One region of the Staphylococcus sp. SA22 genome, then DNA from elsewhere that is predicted to be linked to it. Evidence: predicted binding sites of a transcription regulator. Region 1 holds the regulator's gene; the other holds the start of a gene.

Region 1 (8,062 bases):
ATGAATAGTTTGTCTTAAATCTTCAGCGTTATCCCATAATGGCAATCTTACATTAGGATCAAATACGACAGTACCATTTGCATTTAATGTTTTGGTAATCAATTGATAATGTGCATCTCTCATCGGACTATCGACCAAATCAACAGAACAAAAATGTACTATATCGTTTTCATTCACATCAATATCATTAACAAAACTTGGTTCAAATAACATATCGGCAGAGGGCTTACGATAAAAAGAAAAATCTCGCTCGCCCGCTTCAGTCAAACTCACAAAAGCTAACGCAGTGTTTGCTTCATTCGTGCGATACACTTTTGATACATCTACACCAATACTTGATATCGTTTCAATAATGCTATCTCCAAATGCATCATTACCTAATTGTGTAATCATATACGCTTGTTGTCCTAACTTTTGAACTGTACAAGCTACATTACAAGGTGCGCCACCAATTTGCTTCGTAAATGTTTGAACATCTTTTAAATTCGCATTTGTAATATTTGGAATAAAATCAATTAACGCTTCTCCTATTGAAAATAGACGTCTCATTTATGTTCATCCTTTAAATCGTATTTAGTAAATTGTAAATATACTTGCCCTGATTCTGTTGATGTTTTAATACCTAGTGCGTCTTCTGTCGGGAAAATTCGAGATGTCAAAACACGTTCCCCATCATTACAGAAAATTTCTATACTAGATGTATCAACAAAAATTTGTAATTGCTTTAATGGCGTGTCTAATATTGTACTACGCGTCGTACCTTCAACATTTGTCGGCAATAAACCACTGTCGCTGCGATCTAATGTTATTTTATTTTCACGCTTGTTATAAGCGATTAATGTTGAAGAAGTCTTAGACGTACGTAATTCAAAGTACACTTCGGTAGCATCATTATCCAAAATATCTATGATTAATTCATACTGTTTACCTTCATACGGATGTAATTTTCGAGTAAATTTATTTGCGTAGCCTAATGCTGTCTCTTTATTGTGACGTAATTTTTCCAACGCTGGATATGGACGTTGCTTAAGTTGACCATTTTCTACATTTAATACACGAGGAATTGTTAAGCAATGGGCCCATCCTTCATTATCAGTAGGATATTCGATTTCCGGTAACCCCATCCATCCAATTAGTACTCGTCGGCCTTTTTCATCTAAAAATGTTTGAGGTGCATAGAAATCAAAGCCATTATCAAGCTCGACAAAATTTTCATGTTCATATGTTAACTTTTCAATATCAAACTTTCCAAGTATATAACCACTTTGATAAATATTTTTGAACTGATTGCCTTTTGATTCAATACCTTGTGGACAAATAAGTATGACATCTTGATTATCTACATTAAAGTAATCTGGGCATTCCCACATATATCCAAAATCATCTAACTCTGTATTTATTTCACCTAAATAATGCCAATTAATTATATCTTCAGTATTATAAAGTAATAGTCGACCTTGCTGATCATTATTTTGTGCGCCAATGATTGCATAATATTTCTCACCATATTTAAAAACTTTAGGATCTCTAAAATGACTCGTATATCCTTCTGGTTGCTGGCTAATTACTGGCTTTGGAAACTTTTCAACTGAGCCGTCTTCTTTCAATCGTGCGATCATCTGACTCGCATGTCGTTGCCAATGATTATCTCGATGATTTCCTGTGTACATATAATATAAATGCCCGTTATATTCAAAAGCGCTACCGCTATAAACACCATGGCTGTCATATTTAGTATCTGGATTTAATATTGGCCCTTCAGCTTTAAAGTTTATTAAGTCATCACTCGTGTAGTTATACCAATACTTTAAGCCATGTACTGCGCCTAACGGGAACCATTGATGTGAAACATAATACTTCCCTTTATAAAAAATAAGTCCGTTGGGATCATTTAATAAGCCTGTTTCTGGTTGTATATGAAATTGTTGACGAAATTTTGATTGATCAACTTGTTGTTTTAATGTTTTAAAATACTCAGTATCAACGTCCTCGATTCGTTGATAACGTTCTTCTCTAGTCCATTCGGTCATAATATTTACCCAGTCCTCCTTTTATAATTTATGCTGTTAACAATTTATATTCTATTATAGCAAATTTTACCTACGTTCTTTAACTTTTAACCTATCCATTTATACTTATATGGTATCGGTTCCACATTTATTTTAAAAAATACAGCGTCTAAATATTAACATCTACTGTGACGCTATATGGCATATCTTGCTTTTTAAGCATCTGTTGTATCTCTTCCATCGCGCATTGGCCAGCTTCAAAATAATTATAATGAATTGTTTTTATCGATGGAGACACTAATTGTGTCATTGGGTCACCACCAAAACCATATATTTGATGTGGTTTCATAACATCTTTTTTATCAGAATAATATTTATAGGCAGCTAATGCAATCGTATCAGTTGCTCCAACAACCGCATCTACTTGCTCCACATTTTCCAAAACATTTGCAACATCTTTTTGTGCTTCCACATAAGTAAAATTTGTTTCATGTATATTAGGTTTAATTTGGTATTTAGCTAACTGGTCAAGTAAACCACGTTTTCTATGTATACCAACTGCAATATCTTTTTCACTCACACTAAACACTTCAATTTGTTGATATCCCTGTTGACCAATCCATTCACCTATAATTTGACCTGCTTTATAATCATCATGCACAATACTATGAAGTTGTTCATGTTGTTGACCAACAATAACGATTGGTACATTCATTTTATTAATGACTTCTATATGTCTCTCTGTTATGTCTGTAGCCATTAAAACAATACCATCTACTTTACTGCGTGCTAATGTTTCAAGCGCTTGTATTTCTGCTTCGATATTTAATCCTGTGTAATTTAAAATTAATTGTGATTCATATTTTTGGCATTGTTTTGCCAATCCTTTGATTGTTTCATCTACTGCATATGAATTCATTCTAGGTATAATGGCACCAATAAGGTGTGTTTGTCTCGCTCTTAAACTTTGAGCAAATTGATTCGGTTGATAGTCATGTTCTGCTATAATTTTTGTTAATTTTTCACTTGTTTTTTTACTGACAGATCCATTATTTAAAAATCTAGATACTGTACTTTTTGAAACGCCTGCCAATTTGGCAATATCAGATATATTTTTCATACTTATTCACCTATCATTATTTGTGACACTTAGCCTTATTTTAGCATATGTGTAACCGCTTTAAATAATATTTCTGCTTCTTTCATAAAAAGATTTCAAAATAAAACTTTTGTATAACAAAATGTCCCAACATCAACCTTTAGTTAAATGTCAGGACAATGAATATTCTATGTATATATATTCTAATATCGAATATGTTTATTGAATCTATTTAGCTCACCTTCAAAGTAAGCATGTTCACCGTGAACAATCTTGTCTAATCCTATATTCGTTTCTTGTTCCGTAACAGATAATGGTGTAATTAATTTAATTACTTTCGCAATAATAAACGTCATGACGATACTAAAAATTACAACTGCTGTTACACATAATATTTGTACAAGTACAATATGTATATCACCAGTATAAATAAAGCCATTCTCAATGTCAGGATTTGCCTTTTTACTTTGGAAAAAGGCTGTTAATACTGCACCAATAATACCACCAACACCATGAATACCAAATGCATCTAATGCATCATGATATTTTAGTTTTACCTTGATGTAATTAATAACGATATAGCAACAGATACCGCCAATCATTGCCATGATTGTTGCACTAAGATATGTCACGTATCCTGCTGCAGGTGTAATGACAACTAAACCAGCTAATGCACCTAGTAATAACCCTAGTAAACTTGTAGTCTTTTTAAAAATATATTCTAGAATTAACCAACCTATAGCACCTGCACTGGCTGAAATGACAGTATTTGTAAATGCAAGCATCGCAATATTATCAAATGTAAAAGCACTACCTACATTAAATCCATACCAACCAATCCACACAAATATACCGCCAATCAACGTAATGATAAGATTATGTGGTGTTGATTCAGAATGTTTGTTTCCTTTTCCAATCATAATAGCTAATACTAAACCAGAAACACCTGATGTAATATGAACAACAGTACCTCCGGCGAAATCTAATACACCGAGTTTGTTAATCCAACCGCCGCCCCAAACCCAATGTGCTACTGGACTGTATACAAGAGCAGTCCATATTACTACGAATAATAAATAAGGAATAAACTTCATTTTCTCAGCGATTGAACCAGATAAAATAGAAATTGCAATCGTACAAAACATCATTTGAAATAACATAAACAAAGCGAAAGGAATATGTGGGCTAATATCTTCTTGAGTCGCAAAACCTACATGATTAAGAAAAGTATATTCCCAATTTCCGAACCATAAATTCCCATTCCCAAAACTAATTGTAAAACCAACTGTTATCCATACAAATGTAACAAGCACAATTGCTGCCATACTTTGCATGACAGTATTTAGCGCATTTTTAGATTGAACTAACCCGCCATAAAATAAACTTAATCCTGGTGTCATTAGCCAAACTAATAATGTACACAAAAACATAAATATCGTATCGTTAAAATTCATACTTACCACTCCCTTGTTTTCATAATAATCTGACAATTTATAAAAAGCAAAAATGCGTAAAGTTTTATTACATCTTTTGGAATAAAATGTATCACGCTATATAAAATTAATTTCGTGAACTAAAACCAAAAAAGACTACTTACTCGCTTTTAAAGTAGCGGAAGTAGCCATAGAATCTAAAAAAGATAACGTTAAACTTTTTGAATTGTAATTGTCCATGAAGCATTATCAATTTGTTCATAGTTTGTTACAGGATATCCATTTTCTGCAGCCCAATTTGGAATAGCTTCCGTCGCTTGCGTGCAATCAAAATCAATTTTTAATTCATCTCCAGATTGCAATGTTGCCATTTTCTTTTGCGCTTCAATTAACGGAAATGGACATACCATTCCTACTGTACCTAATTCGTGTATCATAATTATTTCTCCTTTTCCAATCACTTTTATTTGATCAACATCATTTGCATAATAATCTTCTATACTATTTGCGTTTGCTGTTTAACCTTTGCAGATTGTTGTTGTACTTTTTTCATTGGACGAACAAAGATAAAATGACTCATTGTCCATACACCAACTATCATTGATGCTAGCGCAATCCATCCTTGCCAAGTCATCGTTGCTGTTTCAACCAAACCGTTACCGATAGAACAACCACCAGCAACTGACGCACCAAATCCCATACATATGCCACCAATAGCACTGTTTCGTATTGTAATCTTGTCTGGCAATCGCCATTTAAATTCTCTTGATCCTCTAGCTGCAATATATGAACCAATGAAAATTCCTAGAACTAAAAAGACACCCCAATCAATAAATTTAGTTTCACCTGTAATCAAAAAGTGTACTAAATTTGCTGATGGCGTTGTTATACCTAAACCGTCATTTCTTCCAGTTGATGCACTCATTGGCCAAGCTAAGAGTGCGATAAGTCCAATTACAATTGCTGCAATAAATGGATGGTATCGTTTTTCGAAAAGGTAATATCTAATACCTGTATAACGTTGCTTTAGTTTTGGAACAGCAACTCGAACTTTCTTATTATTGAGTGTTCTTACAACTAGAAAAATGGTGATTATAGTTAATATAACGACTAATCCCCAAAACGGAATGCCAGTTGTTTGAGACATATCACTATTTACATTCGTTGGTTGATTAATTTTATCCATTACTGGCTTTAAAATCCCTGTTTTAGTGATTGCTGCAGTAACAGCATATAATACTAATGCAATCCAACTACCAATTAGCCCTTCACCAGCGCGATACCAAGTACCTGTTGCACACCCTCCAGCCAATACTATTCCAATTCCAAAAATAAAAGAACCTATAATTGTTCCCAATATTGGAAAACTATGTGCAGGAATTTGTAAAATACCTGTTGCCGTCAAAATCAATAATCCTATACTTTGAATAGTAATAGCGATTAATAATGCATAGAACATCTTATTATTCTTTTGCACATACATATCTCGAAAGCCACCTGTTAAACAAAATCTTGTTCTTTGCATCACAAAACCTAAGAGTCCCCCGACAATTAAGCCACTAAAAATCATCCACATCGTCCTAACCCCCTAATTTCCGATAAGTTTAGTATGTATTATAGGCGATGATTTTCTTGTTTTCAACCTTATACACAATATTTTTGATATTTATATTATATTCACATAAGAAATGCGATTAATTACGATTCATCATTATATCTCTACGTGTTAATTTATTAACCTATACTATATTTATTAACACAACAGTTTTTCCTTTCATTTTCAAACATAACAGAAAAAGCCTGAGACATACTTAGTCCCAGACTGTTCTATAATTAATTAAAGATATAACAAGGTTAATCATTCAAAGCTAACATCACATTTATTCACTGTAATTTTTCATAAAGAATAATAATGACTGTAATTCTATACCTAAGTCAATTTGATGTACTTGCACATCTGAAGGCGTATTAATTCTACCAGGAGTGAAGTTTAAAATACCTTTCACACCAGCTTGGACGAGTTCGTCTGCAACTTTCTGTGCAACTCTTTCTGGTGTAGTTAGAATCACAACATCTATTTCTTCCTTCTTCAATGTTGTTATTAATTCATCGTTATCTTTTACAATAACGTTCCCTATTTTCTGGCCAATAACATCTTCTTTTACGTCAAACGCTTCTGTAATCGTCATATCATCATGTATTGAAAAGTTATATGTGAGCAAAGCTTTCCCTAGGTTCCCAACTCCGACAATTGCGATTTTGATCATGTCACTCTCGCTTAGTTCAGATTTAAAGAAATCCAATAAACTATCTATATTATATCCGTACCCTTTTTTACCTAATTCGCCAAAATATGAAAAGTCACGACGAATTGTTGCCGAGTCAATTTGTAACGCATCGCTAATCGCTTTTGAATTTACACGATCTATACCTTTAGATTTTAATGAACTGACAAATCTATAATATAACGGCAAACGTTTTAAAGTTGCTCGAGGAATTTTAACTTGGTCACTCATTCGCTATTTCCTCCTTCGTGTTTGAATGAATTATATCTATGTATTCAAACGAGTTAGAGCGTAATTGTTAGATTATTAAAAAACAAATAATTGATTACAATGAATACCTAAATATTATACATTATTGAATTTTAAAAATAAATATCTTAGTTTCAAGACGGCGTTTTATACTGTAAAATGGTTATTAATGTAATAATTACGACTTTTATCATAAGTTAATAAAATTTGCGAAAGACGAAAGGTGAAGATCGAATGATACTTTTACAACTCAATCATATATCAAAATCGTTCGATGGTGAAGATATATTTACTGATGTTGATTTTGAAGTAAAAACTGGTGAACGAATTGGTATCGTAGGAAGAAATGGCGCCGGTAAATCAACATTGATGAAAATTATAGCTGGTGTAGAAAACTATGATTCTGGAAATGTGTCAAAAATTAAAAACTTAAAACTAGGTTATTTAACTCAACAAATGACTTTAAATTCTAATGCAACAGTTTTTGAAGAAATGTCAAAACCATTTGAACATATTAAACGAATGGAAAGCTTAATCAAAGAAGAAACAGATTGGTTATCAAAACATGCAAATGATTACGATAGTGATACATATAAAACACATATGTCCCGTTATGAATCTTTATCGAATCAATTTGAACAATTAGAAGGATATCAATATGAAAGTAAAATTAAAACAGTACTTCACGGGTTAAATTTTAGTGAAGAAGATTTCAATAAACCTATCAATGATTTTAGCGGTGGCCAAAAAACACGTTTATCTTTAGCTCAAATGCTATTAAATGAACCTGATTTATTACTTTTAGATGAACCTACTAACCACTTAGATTTAGAAACGACAAAGTGGCTTGAAGATTATCTACGTTATTTTAAAGGTGCAATCGTCATCATCAGCCATGATCGTTACTTTTTAGATAAAATAGTTACTCAAATTTATGATGTGGCTTTAGGTGATGTCAAACGCTATGTTGGTAATTACGAGGAATTT
Region 2 (8,062 bases), on a different contig from region 1:
GCTGGAACTGTTATGAAAACAGGAAAGCGTATGGTAATAGCCAATGTTGGTTTAGCTTTAGGGCCTGAAGAAAAGATTGACTATCCAATTTTATTGAGTGAATCATTAACAGCAGTTTTAGCAGTGCCGCTTTGGTATAAGAATCAAGTGTATGGCGTACTATTATTTGGTCAAAGAGATGGTCGTCCTTTACCAAAAATATTTGATAATGATGATATTCAACGTAAGTTTGGTATTTTCAATGATGATAAATAATGAGATGAATTAGGGTGTAAGTCATGATTAATGAGGACAGTATACAGTTAGATACTTTATTGAAAAAATATTATGAGCATTCAATCGAAAAGATAGTTTTTGCTGATGATAACGGTAAAATTATTGCAATGAATGATGCTGCTAAAGATATATTATCTGAAGAAGATAATTACAGTGCTGTGGCGAATGCGATTTGTCACAGATGTGAAGGGTATACAAATGCCTATGATGTACAATCATGTAAAGACTGTTTCTTAGAATCGATGCAAGTACAAGCTACGAATTTCCAAGTATTTATGAAGACGAAAGATCAAAAAGTGATGCCATTTACAGCAACATATCAGTTGATTGATCAAGACAGGGGAATTCATGCATTTACGCTTCAAAATGTTTCATCACAAATTGAACAGCAAGAGAAATTACATCAACAACGTATGATGCGTAAAACAATCTCAGCCCAAGAAAATGAAAGAAAGCGAATTTCTAGAGAGTTACATGATAGTGTGATTCAAGAAATGCTCAATGTAGATGTTCAATTGAGATTATTAAAATATCAAGAAGATACAACTAAGCTTTTGGAAGACGCAGAAAATATTGAATATATTGTCGCTAAATTAATTGATGATATACGTAATATGTCGGTTGAATTAAGACCCGCTTCTTTGGATGATCTAGGCCTTGAAGCAGCTTTCAAATCATATTTTAAACAGTTTGAAGAAAATTATGGAATAAAAATCATATATACATCAAATATTAAAAATACTCGCTTTGATAGTGATATTGAAACGGTTGTTTATCGAGTAGTGCAAGAAGCTATTCTAAATGCGTTGAAATACGCTGATGTAAATGAAATAAATGTAGGTATCCGTCAAACTGGGCGCCATTTGGTAGCAGAAGTGATAGATGCGGGAAATGGTTTTGATCCAAGTTCTAAGCCTAAAGGTTCTGGACTCGGTTTATATGGAATGAATGAGCGAGCTGAGTTAGTCAGCGGTAGCGTCAATATTGAAACGAAAATTGGTGAGGGTACCAATGTTACATTGAACATTCCAATTTGAAACATACATTGGGGGAATAAAATTGAAAATAGTCATTGCCGATGATCACGCTGTTGTCCGTACGGGGTTCTCTATGATTTTAAATTATCAAAATGATATGGAAGTTGTTGCAACGGCTGCAGATGGCGTCGAAGCTTACCAAAAAGTAATGGAATATAAACCTGATGTGTTACTAATGGATTTAAGTATGCCACCAGGCGAGTCAGGTCTTATCGCTACGAGTAAAATTGCTGACAGTTTTCCTGAAACTAAAATACTAATATTAACAATGTTTGATGATGAGGAGTATTTGTTCCATGTGTTGCGTAATGGTGCGAAAGGTTACATATTGAAAAATGCACCTGATGAACAATTATTGTTAGCTATTCGAACTGTATATAAAGGTGAAACATATGTAGATATGAAACTAACAACATCTTTAGTGAATGAATTTGTATCTAATTCAAATCAGGACACTGCAAACACATCAGATCCTTTTAAAATCTTATCAAAACGAGAACTAGAAATATTGCCACTTATTGCCAAAGGTTACGGAAATAAAGAAATTGCAGAGAAATTATTTGTATCTGTGAAAACAGTAGAAGCACATAAGACGCATATTATGACAAAGCTTGGCTTAAAGAGTAAACCTGAGCTAGTTGAATATGCATTGAAAAAGAAATTATTAGAGTTTTAGAGTTTGAAATTAATATAATTTAGTATAAAAGCGCGAGAGGAAATGATTATCTTCTGGCGCTTTTGTATGTTTCGAAATATATTTTTTTATAAATTGAATGAAACCTAATCCTTTCTCCTTTCGGCAACCTATACTAATTCGCTTTGCAAAGGTATAACTTTTAATATAGTTATTGATTTAGAGAATAAATAATTAGTTTTCTACTTTGAACAAGTATTTTAGTTGGTGTATTCAGTGTTGTAGCACCTGTATGAGGATTAAAAATTGTCGCTCTTATTCTCATTGCTCAAAAAATAATTAACAGCTTCTGAAATGTATGATGCTAAATTTTGATTATCATATGAATTAAAGTAATCTTTGAAACGCGTATCATCTTCATATGTTTTAGCAATACAGCATAATGTTTCATCATCAAAATCAGCGATAGTGTTCATAAATGCCTTCCACTCAAATACGAGATCACTACAATCTTGGATTGAATAATGACTCAAAGACATATGATTAAATTTATTGAAGATAGTTGTCAATTTATGTCTGATATCCTGTGATTGTAAGCTGTCTTTACGTCTAATAAATGATTGATATGCTTTCGTATGACCATATTTTATAGATGCTTCTTTATCATATTGTGACTGTAGTGTCTTGTTTAAAATGCTGGTATCTATTAGAGAGTGTCCTTTAATAAATTCATATACAGAGAGTCTAATTAATTGTAAGTCAGAAATCTTTTTATCTAACTTGCTTACTTGCTCTGATAATAACTTTCGCAATTGTTCATTATCATATGAAATGTATTGTTTTATTTTAGCGATATCAAAATCAAAAGACTTGAGTATTAAAATCTTTTGTAATTTTTCTAAGTCTTGCTGTTTATAAACGCGATAATTTTTATCATTTTTATCTGGAACTAATAATCCTATTTCATCGTAATAATGTAAAGTTCTTTTAGTTACACCTGTAATTTCAAAAATATCTTTTAAAGTGTATGTGTATGCCAAAATTCAGTCACCTCATTTATTATTTTATATGCTGGAAGTGTTGTGGCAACTTCAATAGGTATGTTTGTTTTTTGTAAAAAGTATTTCACCAAGTGATAACCACATGCATACCCGGCAGCATGAGATAAGCCAACGATAGGCCTACCTTGAAGTTTATTAATATCATCACCATAGAGATAAGACATCGATTCAAATATATGCTTTAAATGTAAATGATTATAAATAGTATTTTTGATTTTTACGTTATCACGACTCCAATTAGTATTTGTTACCCACGGTCCAATATACGCTTTACCATACAATGATTCTACATAGTTTTCAGCTAATCCTTCTGCAATAATCAATTCAATCAAACTTCCGCCATCCCAATCAATATATTGATAGCGCATATTATGATTTACTTCATGTGCAATTAAGCTTTTCATAGAATTAATTGTACTTGTACTCGGCACTAAATAAATCATAATATAACCTGGTATGCCACCATCACCACCGCGATTTTTATTTAGATACATAAGTGGTTTTTGGCTATCTCCAAGTAATACTGTGAAATGATAATTAGAAACTTGAGATGAGATACTATAATTTGAAAATTGATCTATAGCAACTTTTAAATATTTTTCGCAATTACTCCAGAAATCATTATTCAGGTATTGTATTGACATTTGGTCAGACATCCGTAAATCTTTGGGTGAAATTTGAAAGGCATTTAAAAAATGATTTGCATTCATTATCTGGTTGTCATCATTATAAATAGGCATATGCTGTGCCTCAAATTTCTTTTTAAAAGGTACTAATATTTCTTTAGTGAAAATTGAATCACGGTCGTTTAATGGTGCCTTGAGTATATTCTTATAGACGGAATCTGATCTAATAATATTGATTTTATACATGATAAACCTCCTTACGTTGTCAGCATAAAGGGTAACGTAACGTGATTTTCAAGCAGTAATTGTAACTAATTGAAAAAATTTTAAAAAAGTATGTGAGTGTTCCTAAATAATATGATTAAAATGATGGCGAATAAGTGTCTAAAAGTATCTTAAAGGGACATTGTATAGGGTAAATTACTTCATAAATAAGGGAAAATCCTTATGTTCACTTTTTCACAATCATAATAAAATATATATGTAGTCAATACTTTGTCTATATTGAATGTTTTCATATAAATGAAAGCATTTTTAAATAACATTGACCTCTAATATATAGGCAGAGTATTGATATCTATTAAAAAATAAATGATTTTGGTGAAGGTGAAACGTATGTACAAAACAAAAGGTGGCTTTCAACTTACATTACAGACATTAAGTTTAGTGGTTGGGTTTATGGCTTGGAGTATAATTGCGCCATTAATGCCCTTTATTAAACAAGATGTCAATGTTACTGAAGGTCAAATATCAATCATTTTAGCGATACCAGTTATTTTGGGATCGGTGCTCCGTGTGCCATTTGGTTATCTAACAAACATTGTTGGCGCTAAATGGGTATTCTTTACTAGTTTTATCGTATTGTTATTCCCAATATTTTTCTTAAGCCAAGCACAAACACCGGGTATGTTAATGGCGTCAGGATTTTTCCTTGGCGTAGGTGGTGCAATTTTCTCAGTTGGTGTTACATCAGTTCCTAAATATTTCCCTAAAGAAAAAGTAGGTCTAGCAAATGGTATTTATGGTATGGGGAATATCGGTACAGCAGTTTCTTCATTTTTAGCACCGCCAATTGCGGGTATTATTGGTTGGCAAACAACTGTTAGAAGTTACTTAATTATTATCGCTTTATTTGCATTAATTATGTTTATATTTGGTGATACACAAGAACGTAAAATTAAAGTGCCATTAATGGCACAAATGAAAACATTATCCAAAAACTACAAATTATATTACTTGAGTTATTGGTATTTCATTACTTTTGGTGCTTTTGTAGCATTTGGTATTTTCTTACCTAACTACTTAGTAAATCATTTTGGAATTGACAAAGTAGATGCTGGTATTCGATCAGGTGTATTCATTGCGCTGGCAACATTCTTAAGACCAATAGGTGGCATTTTAGGTGATAAATTTAATGCAGTTAAAGTATTGATGATTGATTTTGTTGTTATGATTATCGGTGCCATTATTTTAGGTATTTCAGACCATATCGCATTATTCACTGTAGGTTGTTTAACAATAAGTATTTGTGCAGGTATTGGTAACGGCTTAATCTTCAAATTAGTACCATCATACTTCTCAAATGAAGCGGGATCCGCAAATGGTATCGTATCAATGATGGGTGGTTTAGGAGGATTCTTCCCACCACTAGTAATCACATACGTAGCTAATTTAACAGGATCAAGTCATTTAGCATTTATTTTCTTAGCGGTATTTGGATGTATTGCATTATTTACAATGCGCCAATTATATCAAAAAGAATATGGTTCATTGAAAAACGGTTGATATGTAATACATGACATTCATTTGGTTAAATACAAAGCCTTAATATCATGCGCAATATTCGTAGCATGACATTAAGGCTTTAGTAGTGTATTCATTTTAAATTTTACTATGAAATTGGAATAGATGTTGATGAAGTAGTTTCATTGCTTGGTTTGATTTTAGGCAAGGTAATAGTTAATAACCCATTTTCAAAACTAGCAGTAATATGTTGCTTGTCAACAGTTTCAAAATCAAATTGACGCATTAATGATTCGAAGTTACGCTCATCTAAAATGAGTTGTTCAGATTTGTGTTTTGCGCTTCTAGTAGCTTGAATAGTGAGCGTATTATTATTGAAATCGATACTAATATCTTCTTTATTTACACCTGCTAGTTCAGCTTCTAAGTAATATAATTCGTCTGTTTCATATATATTCGTTACAAATGAAGGTGTTGAAAAGTAATTAAATACTTGTTTACCTAAATCTTTAAATGTATCACTTGGATTACCGTTAAAAAAGTTTTGATTCTCGAATTGATTGAAGTTCAATATCATCACTTCCATTATATAAATTTGTATTACAAAGCCATTATATGAGTAGTATTAAAAAAGATAAAGTAAAAGGGGAGATAAAAAAGTTATAAATGGATAGATTTGTGCCTGATAAGGAATCAGGGCAAAAGAACTGAGCATCGAGATTTATACAAGCAATAAAGATAATGTATAAACATAGCGATGCATACTTCTGCCCATCACCTTATGATAGGAAGTTACTTTTTGTCGGAATAGTCAAAATTTTTAGAAACAAAATTCCGCAAATTATCAATTATATCTGATGCTTCTCGTTCTGAAATGTTGAATTCATTAAAGACTTTAACAGAAATTTCAGCAAGAGGGGTTTTTATTGCTTTACCTTGTTCTGTTAGAGAAATTTGTAGGTTTCTTTCATCTTTCTCTTCGCGTGTTCGAACGACGTAATCTTTCTTTTCTAATTTCTTTAGTAATGGTGTCAGCGTACCAGAATCTAAGAATACACGTTCACCTAACTTTTTGATGTTAAGTTTTTCATCATTTTCAATCGCCATTAAAACAATGTAACCAGTATAGGTTAAATCATATTCCTTAAGATAGTTTGTGTATTTTTTAATTATTTCTTTTGAAGAAACATAAAATAAAAAACACAACTGTTTGCTAAGATAGCTGTTTTCTACATACATCCAATCACTCCTTGTTAAAATAAACAATATTATGAAGTGTAATAGTTGTCAAGTACTGATTTCATCGCAATTATCGAATTGTCTATAATTGAATTTAAATGTTAAATAATGAAAAATATATCAATATCTTAGTATTTTCATCGGTAATGACTGATATGACTGATTTTTTAAATTGAAAAAAATGCAATTGTATCATCCTTAATTGTTAAAAGTAGTCAATTATTTTGATAGATAGTAAAATGAAATTTGTTATTAAATTTTTTAAAAGCATCGTGTATGTAATTCGATTTCTATAATAATATTGAGAATAAAAAAATTGTTACAATCTGGTAAAAACTCTTTATTAAATAAATTGATTCGTTCATACTGAATAGATAAGCAAAAAGGAGTCACATAATGAAGAAGAAAAAAAACGCGATTAAAGTTATTATTATATTATTTATTTCGTTAATTGTTGCTGTAGCATTTTTCTTTGGTTTGAAAACATATCAAGGCCATAAGAATATTCAACTAATTGACAGTTACTTGGAAGAAAAAAATCTAAAAGATAAAATTAAATCAGAAAAAACAGAGTATAGTGCTAAAAAAGGTCTCTTCTATAAGGAAGTTACGTTTAAAGATGAACCTGGTGTAACTTATGTTGTGCAACCAATCAGTACTAATAAAGGATTATTTGTTGAAGGCTTTGATACAGAGACTAAGAAAAGTTTGAAAACTGCAAAGCATAAATATTTTAATCAAAATTATAAACCATCAAAATAGTGAAGCGTATAACTGGTGAAACAGTTTAGTGCCTTCAATTTTAATTATTTAAAGTAAACAGTTTTTGTATGGAAATTAGTGATTTTTGACATCTATAAAAGATAAATATTTTAATTTTTTATAGATAATTATCAATTTTCTGATATAATTGAGTGATGTCAGATGAAGGGGAGTTTGTACTATGGCTCTATTCAAGAGAAAAATTAGCCTACCTATGCAAGTTGTTATTGCATTAGTGTTAGGTGTTGTCGTAGGACTTTTATTATATGGACAAGAAAACGTAGCAAATTACATTAAACCATTTGGTGACGTATTTTTAAATTTAATTAAAATGATCGTTATACCAGTTGTATTTTGCTCACTAGCGCTTTCTATTTCGAACGTTGGGGAATCGAAAACTGTAGGGCGTTATGGCTGGAAAACAATTTTATACTTTGAAATTATTACAACAATCGCAATAGGTTTAGGGATTATCTTCGGTAACCTATTTAAACCAGGTGCTGGATTAGACCCAACAAAATTACCTAAAGGTGATATTTCTAAATATCAATCAACTGCACATGCAGCAGAACAATCTACATATGGAAATCATTTTATTGATACCATTGTACATATTATTCCGACAAACTTTTTTGAAGCTTTAAATAAGGGTGAATTATTACCTATTATCTTCTTCGCAGTATT

What was found. Region 1 encodes Rex, which represses fermentation and respiration genes when NADH is low (regulators of the CRP and FNR family bind a similar motif). Its sites were predicted from a motif close to TTGTGAAATATTTCACAA; they were not measured.
Region 2: ACXQH5_RS05670 (nitrate/nitrite transporter) is a predicted target of Rex. The motif match lies at 4,082-4,099, and genes of this name have one in related genera.

The regions. Positions count from the first base shown of each region.
Region 1 covers NZ_JBSZQY010000009.1:1,752-9,813, reverse strand. The annotation lists gene ACXQH5_RS08900 (carbohydrate kinase family protein) at 1-549, opposite strand, end outside; gene ACXQH5_RS08895 (sucrose-6-phosphate hydrolase) at 546-2,030, opposite strand; gene ACXQH5_RS08890 (LacI family DNA-binding transcriptional regulator) at 2,179-3,129, opposite strand; gene ACXQH5_RS08885 (ammonium transporter) at 3,312-4,562, opposite strand; gene ACXQH5_RS08880 (sulfurtransferase TusA family protein) at 4,754-4,978, opposite strand; gene ACXQH5_RS08875 (YeeE/YedE family protein) at 5,038-6,117, opposite strand; gene ACXQH5_RS08870 (redox-sensing transcriptional repressor Rex) at 6,422-7,057, opposite strand; gene ACXQH5_RS08865 (ABC-F family ATP-binding cassette domain-containing protein) at 7,310-8,062, shown strand, end outside.
Region 2 covers NZ_JBSZQY010000004.1:137,716-145,777, forward strand. The annotation lists gene nreA (nitrate respiration regulation accessory nitrate sensor NreA) at 1-255, shown strand, start outside; gene nreB (nitrate respiration regulation sensor histidine kinase NreB) at 279-1,313, shown strand; gene nreC (nitrate respiration regulation response regulator NreC) at 1,336-1,989, shown strand; gene ACXQH5_RS05660 (MerR family transcriptional regulator) at 2,247-2,987, opposite strand; gene ACXQH5_RS05665 (DUF2268 domain-containing protein) at 2,966-3,880, opposite strand; gene ACXQH5_RS05670 (nitrate/nitrite transporter) at 4,250-5,419, shown strand; gene ACXQH5_RS05675 (Hsp20/alpha crystallin family protein) at 5,526-5,954, opposite strand; gene ACXQH5_RS05680 (MarR family winged helix-turn-helix transcriptional regulator) at 6,170-6,616, opposite strand; gene ACXQH5_RS05685 (DUF3139 domain-containing protein) at 7,013-7,378, shown strand; gene ACXQH5_RS05690 (cation:dicarboxylate symporter family transporter) at 7,560-8,062, shown strand, end outside.